DNA from 2 places in the Brevibacterium paucivorans genome. Region 1 is predicted to be linked to the other one. Evidence: predicted binding sites of a transcription regulator. Region 1 holds the regulator's gene; the other holds the start of a gene.
The links. The regulator LexA, encoded in region 1, represses DNA repair genes until DNA is damaged. The targets are predictions, from matches to a motif close to TCGAACANNTGTTCGA.
Positions count from the first base shown of each region.

Region 2: the regulator LexA is predicted to act here: its motif matches at 1,312-1,327, upstream of JOE56_RS11295 (HNH endonuclease signature motif containing protein).

Region 1 covers NZ_JAFBCP010000001.1:1,990,614-1,999,915, forward strand. Annotated here, with positions in the region: gene JOE56_RS09225 (ATP-dependent DNA helicase) at 1-1,358, shown strand, start outside; gene lexA (transcriptional repressor LexA) at 1,342-2,016, opposite strand; gene JOE56_RS09235 (LysM peptidoglycan-binding domain-containing protein) at 2,299-2,592, shown strand; gene JOE56_RS09240 (histidinol-phosphate transaminase) at 2,602-3,732, shown strand; gene hisB (imidazoleglycerol-phosphate dehydratase HisB) at 3,729-4,328, shown strand; gene JOE56_RS09250 (hypothetical protein) at 4,325-4,921, shown strand; gene hisH (imidazole glycerol phosphate synthase subunit HisH) at 4,918-5,541, shown strand; gene priA (bifunctional 1-(5-phosphoribosyl)-5-((5-phosphoribosylamino)methylideneamino)imidazole-4-carboxamide isomerase/phosphoribosylanthranilate isomerase PriA) at 5,538-6,281, shown strand; gene JOE56_RS09265 (SseB family protein) at 6,278-7,057, shown strand; gene JOE56_RS09270 (catalase) at 7,035-8,525, opposite strand; gene JOE56_RS09275 (M20 family metallopeptidase) at 8,678-9,302, shown strand, end outside.
Region 2 covers NZ_JAFBCP010000001.1:1,512,814-1,522,115, forward strand. Annotated here, with positions in the region: gene JOE56_RS07005 (DUF4244 domain-containing protein) at 1-107, shown strand, start outside; gene JOE56_RS11630 (TadE family type IV pilus minor pilin) at 299-640, shown strand; gene JOE56_RS07015 (Rv3654c family TadE-like protein) at 693-1,079, shown strand; gene JOE56_RS11295 (HNH endonuclease signature motif containing protein) at 1,366-3,825, shown strand; gene JOE56_RS07025 (DEAD/DEAH box helicase) at 4,098-6,377, opposite strand; gene JOE56_RS07030 (DUF7059 domain-containing protein) at 6,451-8,034, shown strand; gene topA (type I DNA topoisomerase) at 8,101-9,302, shown strand, end outside.

The sequences.
Region 1 (9,302 bases):
CGCTCTTGGCGATTGAAGCGCAAGGGGAGCAGTCGGTGTTGCCGGAGCATTCGGCGGTGGTGATCGACGAGGCGCACGAACTGCGCGACCGCGTGACCGGCGCGCTCACCGGGGCAATCACGCATGCGCTTCTAAGCGCTGTGGCGTCGACTGCTAAGAAGCACACGGCCGCCACGGCGAACACCATTCAGGCGCTCACCAGGGCCAGCGATCAGTTTGCGACTGCCCTGGAAGAGCACGAGCCCGGTCTGTTGCGCGTGTGGCCAGAAGACCTGGGCGACGCGCTGTCAGCCGTGCATGACGCGTTGCGGGACTTGAGTTCGCAGGTCGGGGGAGTGTCCAAGGAGTCCGAGCCCGACGCTGGACGGCACATGGCACGCGCGCGCATTGATGAGGCGTATGAGCTGGTGGAGCGGTTGTTGGACCGCAACAGCAACGATGTTGCATGGATTTCGACGAACACGTTTAAGGAAACCACCACTACGTCGCTCGTAGTGGCGCCGCTGAGTGTGGCGGGTACGTTGCGGAACGGGTTGTTTGCTGAGTCCACCGTGGTGGCGACATCGGCGACACTGGCGTTGGGTGGCAAGTTTGAACCGGTTGCGGCTGCCCTGGGGCTGGCTGGGGAGGATGCGCCCCGGTACGACGCGATCGACGTGGGTAGCCCGTTTGACTACCAGAAGCAGGGGATCCTCTACGTGGCCGGGCACCTGCCCAAGCCCGGCAGGTCAGGGGTCAACGTTCAGGTGTTGGACGAAATCGTGGAACTGATTGAGGCATCCCGAGGTGGTGCCCTGGGACTGTTTTCGTCCCGGCGCGCCGCTGAAGAGGCTGCGCAGTTTGTGCGGGAACGCACGCGGTACCCGGTGTACTTGCAAGGCGAGGACACGTTGTCGGTCCTGGTGAGGGACTTCGCCGCCGATGATTCGGCTGTTCTGTTTGGCACAATGTCGCTGTGGCAGGGCGTGGATGTGCCGGGGCTGACCAACCGGCTGGTGCTTATCGACCGGATTCCGTTTCCACGCCCCGACGACCCGTTGTCGCAGGCGCGCACTCAGGCTGCAGCAGCTAGAGGTGCGAACGGGTTCATGGCGGTGTCGGCAACGCACGCGGCGTTGCGGTTGGCGCAGGGAGCTGGGAGGCTGATCCGCACGTCACACGACAGCGGTGTGGTTGCGCTGTTGGACTCGCGTGCGCGCACAGCAGGCTATTCGAAGTTTTTGCTCGACTCGCTTCCGCCACTGTGGCGGACCACTAATTCTGGACTGGTGAAGCAGGCCTTGCAGCGCCTGGCAACGGGAGTTGCTACCGGGGAAGCCGGCGCTGGGGCCGCTGCAACTTCTACAGCCGACGAATAACGGCGGTGACCAGGCCCATGATGAGCGCGTGATCGCCGTCGATGGGTTCGTAGTCCTTGTTCTCAGGGAGCAACCACTGCTTGCCACCTTCGCGCTTGAGCGTCTTCACGGTGGCTTCGTTGTCGAGTAGGGCGGCTACGATTTCGCCGTTGTTGGCCGTGGACTGTTTGCGCACCACGACCCAGTCGCCGTCGCAGATGGCCGCGTCGATCATGGAGTCACCTACGACCTGCACGAGGAACATTTCGCCTGAGCCCACAACCTGACGGGGGAGTGGGAAGACGTCCTCAACGTGCTGTTCTGCCGTGATGGGGCCACCGGCTGCGATGCGTCCCACGACAGGAACCAGTGCGGTGTTCGCGGAGGTTTCTGGGGTGATGTTGTTGTTGTACTCGATTTCGTCGGGGTTGACGACTTCAAGGGCCCGAGGTCGTTTAGGGTCGCGACGGACGTACCCCAAGCGTTCCAGCTGGTTGAGCTGGTGGGCAACAGATGACAGCGAGGCCAGGCCGGCTGCCTGGCCAATTTCACGCATGCTTGGTGGGTAGCCGTTGGTGTAGACGGCGTGTTCGATGCATTCGAGGACTTGCCGCTGACGTGGAGTCAGTCGCCTGTCGGTGCGTGAGATTGAGTCTTCTGGTAGTGAGCGCGAGTGCAGTGACTCTTGCTCTTGAATGTCTGCGATGACGCTTTCGTTGCGTGGGCGCCCCCGGCCCCGCTTTGCCTTTTCTGCCACGTTTCCTCCCAATGTGTGACCTGCTAAAACGTGCGATCCAAAAACTGTGTCAGACCCTCCTGGAACAGTCAGGTGTGAAAGCGAAAGGGATCGCGTTTGAATCTATTTTCGCACATTTGTTCTAGAAACAGTAGACATTTGTTCGAATGTTGTGTTCAATAGAACATAGATTCGATAGAACATTAGTTCGAATGGAGGAATGAGATGACACGAGTGGCTCGCACATATGCGGTTCGTCGGCTAGTGGTTGTGCTTGCGTTGGTTGTCGCGGCGTTCGCTATTAGCTTGGCCGTGTTGCCGGCGCAGGCTTCTGAAGGTGGGGCATCAGCTCAGACCGTGACGGTGACAGTGCAGGAGGACCAGTCGCTGTGGACTATCGCACGTGAGCACAGTGAAGGTGTTCCCACCGACCAGGTGGTGAAGCAGATTAAGGCGCTCAACGGCCTCGACGGCTCGCTTGTTCGACCCGGACAAAAGCTCGAAGTGCCCTCACGTTAAACTCGTGGCGTGGTTGAAAATCTCCCGGTTCGAAACGATCTGCGCGGTGCGAAGCCCTACGGCGCGCCAGTGCATGATGTGCCAGTGCGCCTCAACGTCAACGAGAACTCGTATGACGTTCCACCAGTCGTGGTCGAGGCGTTGCAGAAGAATCTTGGGGAGCAGCTTCAACATCTCAACCGCTATCCGGACCGTGAGTTCACTCGCCTGCGGGAGCTCCTGTCGCAGTACCTGTCCACGGTTCTGCAAAAGCAGGGCAACGGTGAGCTCACTCAGATTCCGCCCGAATGGATTTGGGCAGCCAATGGCTCGAACGAGGTTCTGTCCCACATTGTCCAAGCGTTTGCGGGACCAGGGCGCACAGGACTCGGATTTGAGCCAAGCTATTCGATGCACCCGCTTATCACCACATCGACGGGTGCCACATGGATCAAAGCCTCACGCAACGACGACTTCACGCTTGATGTGGACACGGCAGTTAACGCTGTGCGTGAGAACAAGCCAGACATCACCTTCATTTGTACCCCCAACAACCCCACGGGTTGCTCAACTCCGATTCAGGTCGTAGAAGCAGTTCTTGAAGAGACGGCAGGTATCGTCATCGTCGACGAGGCCTACGCCGAATTTGCGCGGCCAGGATTCCAAACTGCGCTCGATCTTCTTCCAGACAACCCGCGTTTGGTGGTTTCGCGCACCATGAGTAAAGCGTTCGCTTTTGCCGGTGCGCGCGTCGGTTACGCCGTTGCGCATCCGGACTTCATTGATGTTCTGCGCCTGGTGCGTCTGCCGTATCACCTGTCACGCCTGACTCAGGTGGCGGCGTGTGCAGCGCTTGAACACACGCCAGCACTGCTGGAAAACGTGGAACGCCTTGTGGAATCGCGCAACACCATGAGTCAAGCGTTGACGGAACTGGGGTACTCGGTCGTGTCCAGTGACTCGAATTTCCTGATGTTCGGAAACGTCACGGACCCGCAGGCGATGTTCGAAGCGCTTCTCGCACACGGCGTCCTGGTGCGCAACAACGGTATCCCCGGGCACTTGCGCGTCAACGCGGGAACCGACTTCGAAACCACGGAATTCATTCGCGCAATCACCGACGTGACGCGCACCCACCCTCACCTCCAAGGACAGGCATGACCCGCACAGCAACGGTTACTCGAACGACCTCGGAATCCGACGTCACCGTCACCCTCAACCTCGACGGAACCGGAACCTCAACCATCTCAACGGGCGTTCCGTTTTTCGACCACATGCTCACGGCGCTGTCCAAGCACTCATGCATCGACCTTGAGATCAACGCAACCGGCGACACACACATCGACGTACACCACACTGTGGAAGACACAGCGATTGTGATCGGCCAAGCGCTCAAAGAAGCGCTGGGCACAAAAGCCGGTATCCGCAGGTACGGACACGCGTATGTGCCACTTGATGAAAGCTTGGCGCGGGCAGTGGTCGACATTTCCGGGCGCCCGTACTTCGTTCACACAGGAGAACCTGAGGGGCAGCAGTATCACCTGATCGGCGGGCACTTCACCGGATCGATGGTGGGGCACGCGTTAGAATCGCTAAGTATTTCAGCTGGGCTGACAGCTCATGTGACGTTGCTGGCGGGGCGCGACCCCCACCACATTGCCGAAGCCCAGTTCAAAGCGTTCGCGCGAGCACTGCGCACAGCAGTCGAACCTGACCCGCGCACCGACGCCATTCCATCCACAAAAGGAGCCTTGTGAGCCGGACTGTCATCGTCACCCCGTTTGGACTGCCCAAACAGCTTGCCGCTGCATGCAAACTCAACAACATCGACGGGTACGTCGTCCCGGTCGGTGACTTTTCAGCGGTCGTGCAGCAGTCGTCCTCAACCGAGGAAGGCAACCGGGCAGCCTCGGCGATTTCCAAACTGGCGGGGAAGCACGAAGTCTTGCTGCTGACCCGTGCGGATGAACACATCGACGCCGGACACTACCGCCATGGAAAGCGCGAAGCCGATGTTCCCGCAGGGCTTGCGTTGAACAACCTGCCGGACATCGTGGAGAAGCTACTGCTCGAAACGATTGAACCGAAAACTGCCGAGGGCGCCATCGACGTCACGGCGATGAGTAGGTACGAAGCCTCGGCGGCAACCATGACCCCGGAGCGCGCTGCCCTTGCGCGCACCGCGCTTTTGTGGATGGTCGTGGCGCTCGTCGGGTTTATTGGGATCGTGCTCGGTGCGCTCGTAGCGCTTAACATCAACCCAATCGCGTGGGCCGGTGTCGTGGTCGCGGCGGTGATCTTCGGGTTCTCGCTCTATCGCATCAATGCGTTGTTAGCGAGACGCAAATGACGCAGGTCGTGGTGCTGGACTACGGGTCGGGAAACGTCCGATCCGCGGTTCGCGCGCTCGAATCCGCAGGAGCGCAGGTCACGCTCACCGGTGAGCGTGACGTTGCGCTGGACGCAGATGGACTGCTGATCCCAGGGGTTGGAGCCTTCAGCGCCGTCATGGATGCGCTCGAACGCGTGGGTGGCCACGACATTGTGCGCACACGCCACCAGCAGAACAAGCCCACACTGGGCATTTGCGTGGGCCAGCAGATCCTCTTCCAGTCAGGAACAGAGCACGGGACAACCACCTCGGGCATAGCACTGTGGTCGGGCACGGTCACTCACCTCAACGCTCCAGTCGTTCCACACGTGGGGTGGAACACCGTGACCCCTGCACAAGGGTCAGCGATGTTCGCAGGTGTCGAACATGAACACTTCTATTTCGTCCACTCATACGCGGCACACACGCACGTGCCCGGAGCGCTCAACACCACGTGCACCCACGGCGAACAGTTCATCGCCGCCGTGGAAGACGGGCCCACTTGGGCAACCCAGTTCCACCCAGAAAAATCGGGAGACGCTGGACTCACACTCTTAACTAACTGGCTGAAGCACGTTCGCAGCAAGGAGAATCAATGACCAACCTCGTAGACTCAGCGAAACTCACCCTTCTTCCCGCCGTTGACGTAGCCGACGGGCGCGCGGTCCGCCTGGTGCAAGGCGAGGCGGGGACGGAAACCGAATATGGTTCGCCAATCGAAGTTGCCGGCACGTTCGAAGAGCAGGGTGCCGAATGGATTCACCTCGTGGACCTCGATGCGGCGTTTGGTCGTGGGTCCAACCAGAAGTTGCTGGAGCAGGTGACCAAGTCCCTGTCCATCAAGGTTGAGGTGTCGGGTGGGATTCGCGATACCGAAAGCCTCGAACGTGCGCTTGATACAGGTGCCGAACGCGTCAACATCGGCACTGCGGCGCTTGAAAACCCTGAGTGGACCGCGCAGGTGATCAACGAGTACGGCGACAAGGTCGCGGTTGGTCTGGACGTGCGCGGAACCACGCTGGCGGCTCGCGGATGGACCCGTGACGGCGGCGACCTGTGGGAAGTTCTGGCGGCGCTGGAAGAAGCCGGATGCTCGCGGTACGTGGTCACCGATGTCACCAAGGACGGCACCCTGCGGGGGCCCAACACGGAACTGCTCAAGCAGATCGCGGAAAAGACACAGAAGCCAATCGTGGCGTCAGGTGGAATCGCGTCGCTTGATGACATCGCTGCGTTGCGCGAGCTGGTTCCATCAGGTGTCGACTCGGCGATCGTGGGGAAGGCACTATACGCCGGGAAGTTCACACTCCCTGAAGCTCTGGACGTCGCCAGCGAATGAGCCACGAAAACCAGGGGAAGAACACGGCTGATTCCGCGGGAACGCCGTGGGCTGGACGCGACCTCAAACCCAACCCGTTTTCCGGTGACACGGGGGAGGCAGACCAAGCGCTCCTCGACGCCCTCGACGCAGTTCATGCGAGCCCGTTTGAGCCGGCGTTGCACCAACAGGTTATTGGGGCGCTACGTGAAAAACGCGTGTACGCGCCGGTGCTCCCCACCGCCGTCAAGCACACTACTGACGAACGCGGGCTGGTACACGACAACAAGAGCGAAATGGCCATGGTCAGGCTGGCGGCCGCCGACGGTCGTGAATGCACCCCGGCCTTCACCGGGATTCGCGCCTTGACGGCGTGGCATGGAAACGCCCGGCCGGTGCCCACACAGGCGGAACGCTTAGGCGCGGCCGCGGTTGAAGAGGGCGCGCAACTGGTGGTGCTCGATCCAGGAAGTGAACGGGCCTTCCTGATTCGTAGGCCAGCGCTGTGGGCGTGGCTGCAAGGGTTGGACTGGACGCCAGCGTGGGCGAACCCGCAGGTGGTGAACGCGGTGGCTCAGGTTGCCGGGCGTCACAGTTGGATTGAATCCGTGGCCGTGGGCGTGGGGTCGGCGAACGTGGTGACCTCCGGGCCCGAGGTGTCCCTCACCGTCCGTGTGAACCGCGAGCCCCAGCCGGAAGAAGTCCAGGCGTTTAACGCGGAATTGAGTCAAACGCAGCAGGTTGTTGAGCTGGTTGACTCGCTCACTATGAGTTTTACTGACGCTCAGCGCGCGTAGCGGTCACCACGGACTCCACGCGTGCGCCCAGTTCGGCGTCAACGTTGCGCCAGTACTGGAAGATGCGGGGGAGTAGCTGGTCGTCGGTCACCGCCATGACGTGTCCGGCGATGTTCCCCACAAGGCGGTCGCGAGCGGCGTCGTCGAGGACGTTGCGCACCAGGTCGCCTGCCTGGTTAAAGTCCCCGTCGTTCTCACGCAAGGTAGCGGCTGCGCGGACTGCGTCACCGGAGAACGCGGTGATGTTCTGTTCCGTGACCCGTTCTGAATCAGCCTGTGGGCCACCGTAGGTGTTGGTCGCGTATTCGCCCATTTCCTTGGGGTAGTTTTCATGTGTCATGGCACCGTCGCGGCTGTAGCTACGTTTGGTTGCTGCGCGTGGCTTGTTGACGGGCAGTTGTGCGTAGTTGGGGCCGATCCGGTGACGGTGCGTGTCCGGGTAGCTGAACAGGCGACCCATGAGCATTTTGTCTGGTGACAGTCCGGTTCCGGGTACCAGTGATGACGGGGAGAACGCGGCCTGCTCAATTTCAGCGAAGAAGTCTTCCGGGTTGCGGTTCAGTGTCAAGGTGCCCACCTTGATGCGTGGGTAGTCCTTCTTCGATACGGTCTTGGTGACGTCGAAAATGTTGGTGTGGTAGTTCAGGCCTTCTTCGTAGGGGATCACCTGAACTTCGAGGTCCCAGCTGGGGAAGTTGCCGTCTTGGATCGCTTCGAAAAGGTCGCGGCGGTGGAAGTCGGCGTCCACGCTGGCCATCTGGTCGGCTTCGTCTTGGGAGAAGCCTTCGTGGCCGTACTTTTCGATGAATGCGGACTTCTGCTGTGAAATGAAGTGGTATTTGATCCAGAAGCGTTCACCCTGTTCGTTGATCCACTGGAACGAGTGCGATCCGTATCCGTTCTGTTCGCGCCACGAACGCGGGACACCCCGGTCACCCATGAGGTACGTGACCTGGTGGGCCGAGGCGGGGTTCTGGGTCCAGAAGTCCCACTGCATAGTGTTATCGCGCAGACCAGAGTCTGACCTGCGTTTCTGCGAGTGAATGAAGTCGGGGAACTGGATTGCGTCACGAATGAAGAACACCGGGGTGTTGTTGCCAACGATGTCCAGGTTGCCTTCGGTGGTGTAAAACTTCAGCGCGAACCCGCGAGGGTCGCGCCACGTGTCAGGCGAGCCCTGCTCACCGGCCACAGTCGAAAACCGGGCTAACACCTCGGTCTTAGTGCCTGGCTGAAACACGGCCGCGCGAGTGAAAGACGACACGTCTTCAGTCACCGTGAACGTTCCAAACGCGCCACCGCCCTTGGCGTGGACAACACGTTCAGGCACGCGCTCGCGGTCGAAGTGGGCGAGTTTTTCGATCAGGTAATGGTCTTGGAGGAGGATCGGGCCGTCGGGGCCCAGGGACAAGGAGTGCCGGTCAGAACCAACGGGTATGCCAAAGTCGTTGGTCGTGAAGTTGTCCATGAACTCTCCTGCTGGTGGTTGGACCATTTTCGCGCGAACGAGTTTATCAGTGCGGTAGTGATGGTCGCATGTCCGCGATCAATAGGGTGTCGATGTATGAGACGCACCGAGCGACCGTTCCAAAATCGTTCAATTGAGAGTACGATCACACCATGGAAATTCGACGAACGAACCTTTCGGAGCCGATTCCACCGTCGACGCACTACGCCGACGAGATCGCCCGCGCCACCGCGGAACGGGCCGCACGGCGGACCTATGAACCACCTCGGGATGGGGGAGCGCCGGACGCGTTTGCGCAGGTAGTCAAGCAGGAGCTGGAGGCGGTGACTGACGACCTTCACCAGCTGTCCGCGCGGATTCACCAGTTGGCTGAGACCGCGTTTGAGGAGCGGGAGAGCGCCCAAGCGATCGTTGAGCTGTTGCGGGCGCACGGTATTGACGCGCAGACGGGAGTGTATGGGGTGGAAACCTCCGTGCTCGCCCAGGTGGGTGGAGATGCCGGGGCCGAGGTCGGTGACGGCGAGTCCACCGGGCGCACTATCGGCATCCTGGCAGAGTACGACGCGTTGCCGGAGATCGGGCACGCGTGCGGGCACAACGTCATTTGTGCGACCGGGGTGGGGGCGTTCTTGGTGCTGGCTCGCGCGCATGCGAAGGCGCAGTTGCCGGGGAAGGTGGTCCTGCTGGGCACGCCCGCCGAGGAGGGGCACACCGGCAAGGAGTACATGGCGCGGGAAGGTGCGTTTGATTCGCTCGACGCGGCCATCATGTTGCACG
Region 2 (9,302 bases), 480 kb from region 1:
TAGCTGCGTGTGGCTTCGCGGCGTTGCTGGTGGTGTTGCTGAAGAGTGAACCGATCAACAACATTCTGCTCAACCTCATGCAAACCGCATTGGGAATGGGGCAGTAATGCGATGGCTCGTCCCACTGCGAGGATCGGTGCAGGAATGGGTTAAGCATATTGGGTGCTGTGCTGGGTTCGGCGGGCACGAGGCTGTGGCATCGAGCGGTGTGCTTGGTGATCGCAGGGGTGTGTCGGGTGAGCGTAGGACAGGCTCTGGCCAACGCAGGGCAAAGGTGCGGAGCAGTGAACGTGGCACGGTGACTGCTGAGTTCGCTGTGGTGCTTCCTGCGTTGGTGTTGGTGCTGATCCTCGTGGTGGGTGCGGGCGTCATTGGGATTGCGCAGGTGCGGGTGTACGAGGCGGCTCGGGCGGGCGCCAGGGAAGCGGCCCGAGGTGAGCCCTCGCAAGACATTGAGAAGGCGGCTAAGCGTAAGGCTGGGCCGGGTTCGACAGTGACCGTGTCGCAGGGTGGAGGATACGCGAAGGTGCATGTGAAAACTACGTTACCCAAAGCGTTGCATCCGGTGATGAAGGAAGTTGAAGCGTCAGCCGAGGCCCGGACGGAAGGTGAAAGCCATGGTTCGCTCGATGGGCATTAGAGCCGAGGCGGGTGGTTTGCGTTCTGTGGCGGGAATGTGGAGAGCGCGTTCTGTGAGGCGAGAGAGCGGTTTGCGTGAGCGGGGGCGTGGCACACATGAGCGGGGGACCGCGACCGTGATGGCCGTAGCGCTGACGGCGTTTGCGTTGGTGCTGATGGGCGCGGTGGGGTTCGCTGCGCGAAGTGCGTTGATCAAAGCGCATGCCGAGGGGACCGCGGACCTGGCGGCGTTGGGTGCGGCTGATGCGGTGCGCGGCAAAGTGCCCGGCGAGCCGTGCCAGGTGGCCAAGGAGATGGTGAAACGTGAAGACCTCGAGATGGTCGACTGTGTCGCGCGTACTGACCTGGGCACTGTGAAGGTGGAAGTGAAAGCTGAGATGCCCAAACCGCTCAAGGCCATCAAGGTGACCGCGGTTGCGGGAAACCCACAGGGTAACTGAGGGCGGGGTGTTGCTTCGGTCGCGCGAGAGACGACGTTGGTTGTCTAAGGGGCTGCCGAGCGCGGGTGTTTGCGCACTTCGAAGCTAGGGGTCACTTAGGGGATCGACGTCGATTGCGCGCGGAACTTTATATCACCTCGGCGCCGGTCTTCTAGGGTTCGACCGATTTAGCTCCTATTGCGCGTAAGTCGAACATATATCGAATAGTAGTAAACAAATGGTGATCTAGATATTGAATATGTGTTCTAATAGTGGTAAGATTGAACCACGAAGGAGGTGAGAAGCGATGTTTCATCCAGGCTTAGAAGAAGACACGGCCCTCTATTGCGAACCCAGCGATGCGGTATTTGAGGCTTTCGGGCAAGTTGAGCGCGAGGTCAATGACGCGACCATTAAGCGCGCCGAGGCCTTGGTTTCTGTCATCGTTGCTCACCTCGACCCAATGCCGGATGACTCATTGGAGCTACGTACAGTTTTCGATGCCGAGGCGGGCGCGGCTCCTACTGTCGTCGGGAAGGTGCCCAGTTTCGCTGGTGAAACTCGGGTAGATGCGTTTGGCCAAGTGCGCGAACAGGCACCCAGGGTGTCGATTGATGACACTGTCGTGTGCGTAACTAGGCCGAGTGGTGGTGTGGTTTCAGTAAAAGACGTGGAACGGTTGCTTGACTCGTTGCCTTCCCCAACGGTGGGAGTGCTTTCGCAGTTCATGGACTGCACTGGACCGCAGGTGGTCACTGAGGCTCGCCGGGTGGTGACAGGGGCGCTGTTCATGCCCAAGCTGTGGGCGTTGGCGAAAGCCGGTGTCGTCGGATACGACCGGGTGTCATATGTCGCCCGAAGGTTGTCGCACTTGGGGATCTGTGTTCCACAGTTTGATGAGCTGCTCACGTCACGGCGACTGGACGTGACCTTCAAAACGTTTAGAAAACACGTCAATGAGATCATTGCGATGCTGACCACCCCAAAGAGCCGAAACGAAGACGCGGTGCGAAACCGGTGCGTGCGGTACTGGGACAACGGCGACGGTACGTCCACGGTGACGATGACCGGCCCAACCCTGGTTATGCACGCGTACTTCGCGCGTTTAAGTGGTTGCGCGCGGGCGGTTAAGAAAAACGATATCGACCCGTTCATCGCCACGCTTTCGGACAAAGACCGCGAAATCCTTGTCCCCGGCGAATCTGGTGAAAAGGTTAAACTCCGAGTCGGTGACCTGGGTGACGTGGAAATCGACGACGACCGGTTGATGGACCAACTCTTATTCGACATGGCTGTCGGCGCTATTCCCAGTACTGAAGTACGCGCAAAAGTTGTACCCACGGGGCAACGGAAACCGGCCAGCGTGGAGCATGAGGAAAGCGTTGACGTTGCAGGTGAAGGAGCCAAGGGGCTAAGTAGCGTTCCCGTGTTTAATGACAAATGGGAAGCCAACAATGCGCAGCGCGTGTATGAAATGGAACTGTGCATCTCCATGCCAATCAACGAGGAATGGTTAAAAGCTCAGGCCAACATCAACGTCACAGTCCCCGTGGTCCACTTCCTCAAAGATCAAATGCCGGGACTCATTGAGCTGGATCTGGAAGCTAATGGCGTGAAGATGCCTGGTGGTGACGGTCGGGCTTCGGGAGATCGGCCACCGGGAGGAACGGATCCGGGTGGTGAAGCGCCGGGCGTGCAGCAATCAGCCGGAATGAACACAGACGGTAAACCACAAGCTGAAGATCCTCCGGATAGAAACGGTTTAAGCGGAGCCACTCCGGTTGGAGATCCGCCTAATGACAGTGCGCTCGCGGGCAGTGGGCCAAATGAAGGTGCGCAAACTGATAGTGCGCAAGGTGGCAATGCGCCTAATGAAAGTGTGCAAGGTGCGAGACCGCCAGAAGAGGATGGTTCGCACGAGACTGTGACGCGCGAGAGTGACGGGAATATGGCTCGCCCAGTTTTGGTACGGGAACGCCTGAACGTGCCCGCGATGGTGAATAATCGCACTCCGATTGATGACCAGACCGCTGATGAACTGATCTCCCGGGCAACGTGGGTGTATCGGATGTTTACCGATCCAGACACTGGTGTCGTGCTTCAATCGACCCCCACAAAGTACCGCGTGACAGCGCCACTCAAACGCGTGATTGAAGCTCGGTCAGTGATGTGCTCGGTGCTATGGTGTCCGGTGCCGGCTCGGGTGTGCGAAAAAGACCACATAGAGCCGTTCAACCATGCGGATCCTAAACGTGGCGGGCAAACTGTGCTCGAGAACCTGCACCCGTTGTGTAAGAAGCACCACCAGGAGAAAACCAACAGGCGCATCAGCATCACCACACGTGACGACGGAGGACTGGCGGTTGAGTTCCCGCACATCGGCACGACGCTGGTGTATCCGCCGGAGTCCAGAATTAATCAGGAGCAGTTCGAGCAGTTGGTCCAGTTCTTCGACGCGGGGAAGTTGGATGTGAGTCGCTCGGTGGGTGGCTTTCTGGACGCTGAACATGCAAAGGCGGGGGTTGCGGCTTCGAAGCAGTTCGTGACGCAGAAAGAAATCACCAAGCCAGTCGAGACAGAAGAGGTAGATGAGTCGGCAGACGACGGGGTAAACCCTGGGGTAGGAAGATCTGCTGAGGGTGCAGAACGGAAGCCTGCTGGCCAATCGAGGACACCCCGGGAAGGCAAAGCTAGGTGTGACGAGAGGTCCGTCTGGGAGTATGCGCCGGTGCCGGGAGAGCTGGTCGGCGATGCGCCACCGTTCTGAGAAGACAGTTTTCCTTAGGAAAGTGTTTGCCTCAGTAGGGCGTCACCAGCTAGGGGGGGATTTGAAGGACCTTGGTAGGGGAATCCGAGGTCGGTAGAACTGGTTGGTGACGCGCCACCGTTCAGACGTTCTGACCTTAGTAGAAGCCGGGTTGGTGACCTCCCGTCGTTCTGAGAAAAGGCCAGCTGGCAACTCGAAGAACTGGGCTAGGGGAAGCTAAGGCCAGGCTAGGGAACCGGCTGATGTTGCGAAGGCTCGTCTGGCCTCAAAACTTACCCCAGCACCTCCCGCAGCAACCGTAGCGACGCGTCCTTATCAAGAGGCTCGTTGCCGTTGCCACACTTGGGGCTCTGCACACAGGATGGACAGCCAGCAACGCACTCGCAGGCGTCAATCGCATCCAGCGTGGCCCGTTGCCATTGCTCAAAAACCTCAAAGCCACGCTCGGCAAACCCAGCACCGCCGGACTGGCCGTCATACACAAACACTGTCGCCTGCCCGGTGTCGGCGTGCCGGGCGGTAGAAACCCCGCCAATGTCCCACCGGTCACACCCCGCAAACAACGGCAACAGCCCAATCGACGCATGCTCAGCCGCGTGCACGGCGCCGGGCACGTCACCGGCAACCACCTCGGCGTCCTCCACCACCGAATCCGGCGCCGTCCACCACACCGCATGCGTGCGCAACGTCTGCGCCGGCAAATCCAACGGCCGCTCACCCAACACCACGCCCGTGCCGTTCTGCCGCATGATGTACCCCGTCACCTGGGTCGTCACCTCAACAGCCCCACGAAACACCCGGCACCCACTGGGCAACCCGCGCGACCCCTCGGTGCCCACCACACGAATCTCCGTCACCGACCTCGCCTGTGTCGTGTAATCCACCGTCGCGGGCGCCACCAACGCCACCCGCTCGGCCAAATCCAACTCCAACACCGAAAACGTCTCACCCTGATGCACATACACCGCACCCGGGAAACTCTGCCGGGGCGCAGCCGCATCATCCACCGTGCCCAACAACATGCCCGTCGCCTGATCCACCAGCCGCACCTGCTCGCCACCAGACCCGCGAATATCCGTCAACGCCGCCGCCGACTCCGCCTTTGCCCAAAACCACCCCGTGGGGCGCGCACGCAAATACTTCGCCTCGGCCATCTCGCGCGCCACCTCAACGGCCCGCTCGCCAAACCACAACCGGCAGTCATCCTCCGTCAACGGCTCCTCAGCAGCCGCCGCCAACAAATGCCCCGCCATTACATACGGGTTCTCCGGGTGAATCACGCCGGCCTCAACCGGGGCGTCAAACACATGCTCCGGGTTATGCACCACAAACGTGTCCAACGGGTCGTCCCGGGCGATCAACACCGCCAACCACTCGTGCCCGGCCCGGCCCGCACGCCCGGCCTGCTGCCACAACGACGCCAACGTGCCCGGCCAGCCTGCGATCACCACCACGTCCAAACCGCTGATGTCGATCCCTAACTCCAGCGCGCTCGTCGAGGCCACCGTCCGCAACTTGCCCCCGCGCAAGCCCATCTCCAAGGCCCGGCGCTCCTCCGGCAAGTACCCGCCCCGGTACGCCGCGACCGAGGTGGTCAACTCCGGCGCTATCTGCCCCACCTGGTTACGTACCGAGTCCGCTAACGCCTCGGCTCCCGCGCGCGACGCAATGAACGCAATCGACCGAACCCCTGCGCACGTCGTATCCACCAGCATGCTCGTGGCCTCACTGATCGTCGACCGGCGCTGCGCCTCCTCACCAGCCACCAACGGCGGCTCCCACAAAAGAAACGTGCCAGCAGCCTTAGGCGACGTATCCTCCGTCACCGCATACGCCTCCCGGCCCGTAAACCGGCCAAACGCTCCCGCCGGGTCAGCCATCGTCGCAGACGCCCCCACAACTACAGGCCGCGCCCCGTACAACGCCGCCACCCGCAACAACCGGCGCAACACCAACGCCACATGCGACCCGAACACGCCTCGGTACCTGTGCGCCTCGTCAACAACCACAAACCGCAAATTCTTAAACCACCGGCGAAACCGCTCATGACCAGGCAAAATGCTGCGGTGCAACATATCGGGGTTGGTGAAAATGATGTTGCCGTGCTGCCGGGCCCACTGCCGGTCCGCCTCCGAGGTGTCGCCATCGAAACTGCCCGCCCGCACCCCCTGCAACGGCAGCGCCACGAGCTTCGACAACTGATCGTGCCCCAACGCCTTCGTAGGGGAAATATATAGAGTCGTCGCCACCTTGGTAGGCAATGCACCCCGACACTCAAACGCCGCCTGCGTCACCGGCAACCAAAACCCCAGACTCTTCCCACTGGCCGTGCCCGTAGCGATGACAACATCATCGTTCTCCCACACCCGCTGCGCTGCCTCCACTTGGTGCCGCCACGGACGCTCGATGCCTGTGACCTGCCACGCGTGAACGACCTCGGGACTCACCCACTCCGGCCAATCCGCAAACTGCGCCTCCCGGGCAGGAAAACTGCGCGCATGCGTCACGCGGTCAGCCCGCTCGCCAAACGCAGTCACCAGATCAATCAGCACACCCCAACCTTAGCTGTCACGCCAAACACAGCTCCGTAGCCCGCACCCCAAACCGCCCCGTAGAGTAGTGCCCGTGCTCACGATTGATCAGACCACCGGCAACACCCTGCGCCACGCCCTGAACCACCACCGGTTCACCCCCACCGGCCTGCGCGAACTGTGGGGCGCAGACATCGACGACGCCCTCACCCGCAACAACGCCGCCCCCGCCCGCTGGTTCCTGACCGGTCGTACGGACCCGCTTTCGGTGCTGGCGAACCTTTTCGTGTGCGCGACCACCATGGACGCCGAGGTCGTCCGCACCTCCCTTGGCGCCCACCTTTTCGACTCGGCAGCCGCAACCGGCGCTCTTCTCGAACGCGACGGCACAGTACACGCCCCCTTCGCCCTCCGCGCCATCGAAGTGCCACCGGGGCTAAGCGACCAAGCAAACGAACCCACCCCTGACAGCGCATCAGACCACATCTGGCTCTTCTCCGACCACGGAACCCTCACCCGCGACGAACCCGTCGCCGGTGACTTCGTGTTAGGCGTGGGCGGTGCCGGGCGCACCCTCCTCAACATCACCCCACGCACCCCCGCGCGCACCGCGCTTGACCTGGGTGCCGGGTGCGGCATTCAAGCCATCGCGCTAGCCCGCCACTGCGACCACGTCATCGCCACCGATATCTCGCCCCGCGCGCTCGCCTTCACCCGCGCCAACGCCACGCTCAACGGCGCCCACAACATCGAAACCCGCCAAGGCTCCCTCTTCGAACCCACCCCAGAACAATTCGACCTCATCGTCTCCAACCCACCCTTCGTCATCACTCCACAAGGCCATACCACCACACTGGAATACCGCGACGGCGGCCACACCGGCGACCAACTGATGCGCACGCTGCTAGCCCAGCTGCCGGACCATCTCACCACCTCGGGCGTGGCATGCCTGCTGGGCAACTGGGAAATCACGCACGCCACCAACGAAGACCCCGCAAACCCCACAGACCCCACCGAAGCCCCCACCCACTGGGTCCCCAACACCGTCGACATCAGCGTCATCGAACGCGAACAACTCACCCCCGCCCACTACGCTGAAACGTGGATTCGCGACGGGGGAGTGGTGCCCGGCAGCTCCCGCTGGAACGCGGACACGGACGCGTGGCTTGACGACTTCGCCTCCCGAGGTGTCACCCGGATCGCGTTCGGGTGGATCCAGGTGCGGGCCCGGGCTGCGGAAGCCGAAGGTGCAACAGGTGCCCCCATCCGCCACTTCGAATTCCGCCCCGGCCCGCTGGGCGCCAACCCCGGAGGAATCGCACAGTTCCTCGACGTGCGCTTCGACCTCATCCAGTGGCTCAACCAGGCAGACGACAACGAACTGCTCGACACCGCGTTCATCCGCAACGAAGGCGTTGTCGAACACCGCCACTTCACCCCCGGCGACGAATCCCCCACCACCATCACCATCGAAGTCGGAACCGGGTTCGCCCGCGAAATGACCGTGGACACCGCGTTCGCCGGTTGCATCGGAGTCGCAGACGGCAGCCTCACCCTCCGGGCAGTGGCCCACGCCCTCGCCCAGTTGCTTGACGTGGAGCCTGATATGCTCGCGTCGCAACTCGTAGCGCAGGTTCGTGAAGCGGTTGTCAGTGGTATCTTGTACCCCAACTCATAAAACCGCGCACATCACTAGTGCTACATTCAAGTGGACGCGTACACACTTGCGTGAGAAAGGACTCTCGTGCCAACCACTCAGCCACGTCGCCTCGTTATTGTGGAGTCACCCACAAAGGCCCGCACAATCGTTGGATACCTGGGCGACGGCTACGATGTGGAAGCGTCCGTAGGCCACATCCGTGACCTGCCCCAACCTTCAGAACTCCCGGCCGACATGAAAAAAGGCCCCTACGGCAAGTTCGCCGTCGACGTGGACAACGGCTTCGACCCCTACTACCGGGTGGACCCCGGCAAGAAGAAAAAGGTCACCGAACTCAAGAAACTCCTCAAGGACGCCGACGAACTCTACCTCGCAACCGATGAGGACCGCGAAGGTGAAGCCATCGCATGGCACCTCATCGAAGTGCTCAAACCAAAGATCCCCGTCAAGCGCATGGTCTTCCACGAAATCACACCGGAAGCCATCAACCGCGCACTAGAAAACACGCGCGAACTCGACATCAACCTCGTCGACGCCCAAGAAACCCGCCGCATCCTCGACCGTCTATACGGCTACGAAGTATCGCCGGTTCTGTGGCGCAAGGTCCGCGCCGGGCTGTCCGCCGGTCGCGTCCAGTCCGTTGCCACCCGCCTGGTCGTTGAGCGTGAACGTGAACGCATGAAGTTCATCCCCGCCGACTACTGGGACCTCGACCTGGCACTATCCCTGCCCGACGCCGCCGACGGTGAAGAATTCGCCGCCAAACTCACCACCTACCTGGGCCAAAAGGTCGCCGCTGGGCGCGACTTCGACGACGCCGGTCAGCTGAAAAAGGCCAGCTCACAGGTGGTCGTGCTGGGCAAGGACGACGCCACCAAACTCGCCACCGTGCTCAACGCCGGCGCGCCTCTGAGTGTTTCCGGGCTCGAAACCAAACCGTACTCACGCCGGCCCGCCGCCCCGTTCACCACCTCAACCCTGCAACAGGAAGCCGGCCGTAAACTCCGCATGAGTTCCCGCCAGGCCATGCGCGTTGCCCAGTCGCTGTATGAAAACGGGTACATCACATATATGCGTACGGACTCCTCGGCCCTGTCCGCCGAGGCCGTCGCCGCGGCCCGCAAGCAAGTCACCGAACTCTACGGGCCCGAATACGTCCCCGGCTCCCCACGGATGTACGCCAAGAAACAGAAGGGCGCGCAGGAAGCGCACGAAGCGATCCGTCCCGCAGGTGACTCGTTCCGCACGCCCGCCCAGGTGCAGGGCAAACTGTCCAGCGACGAGTT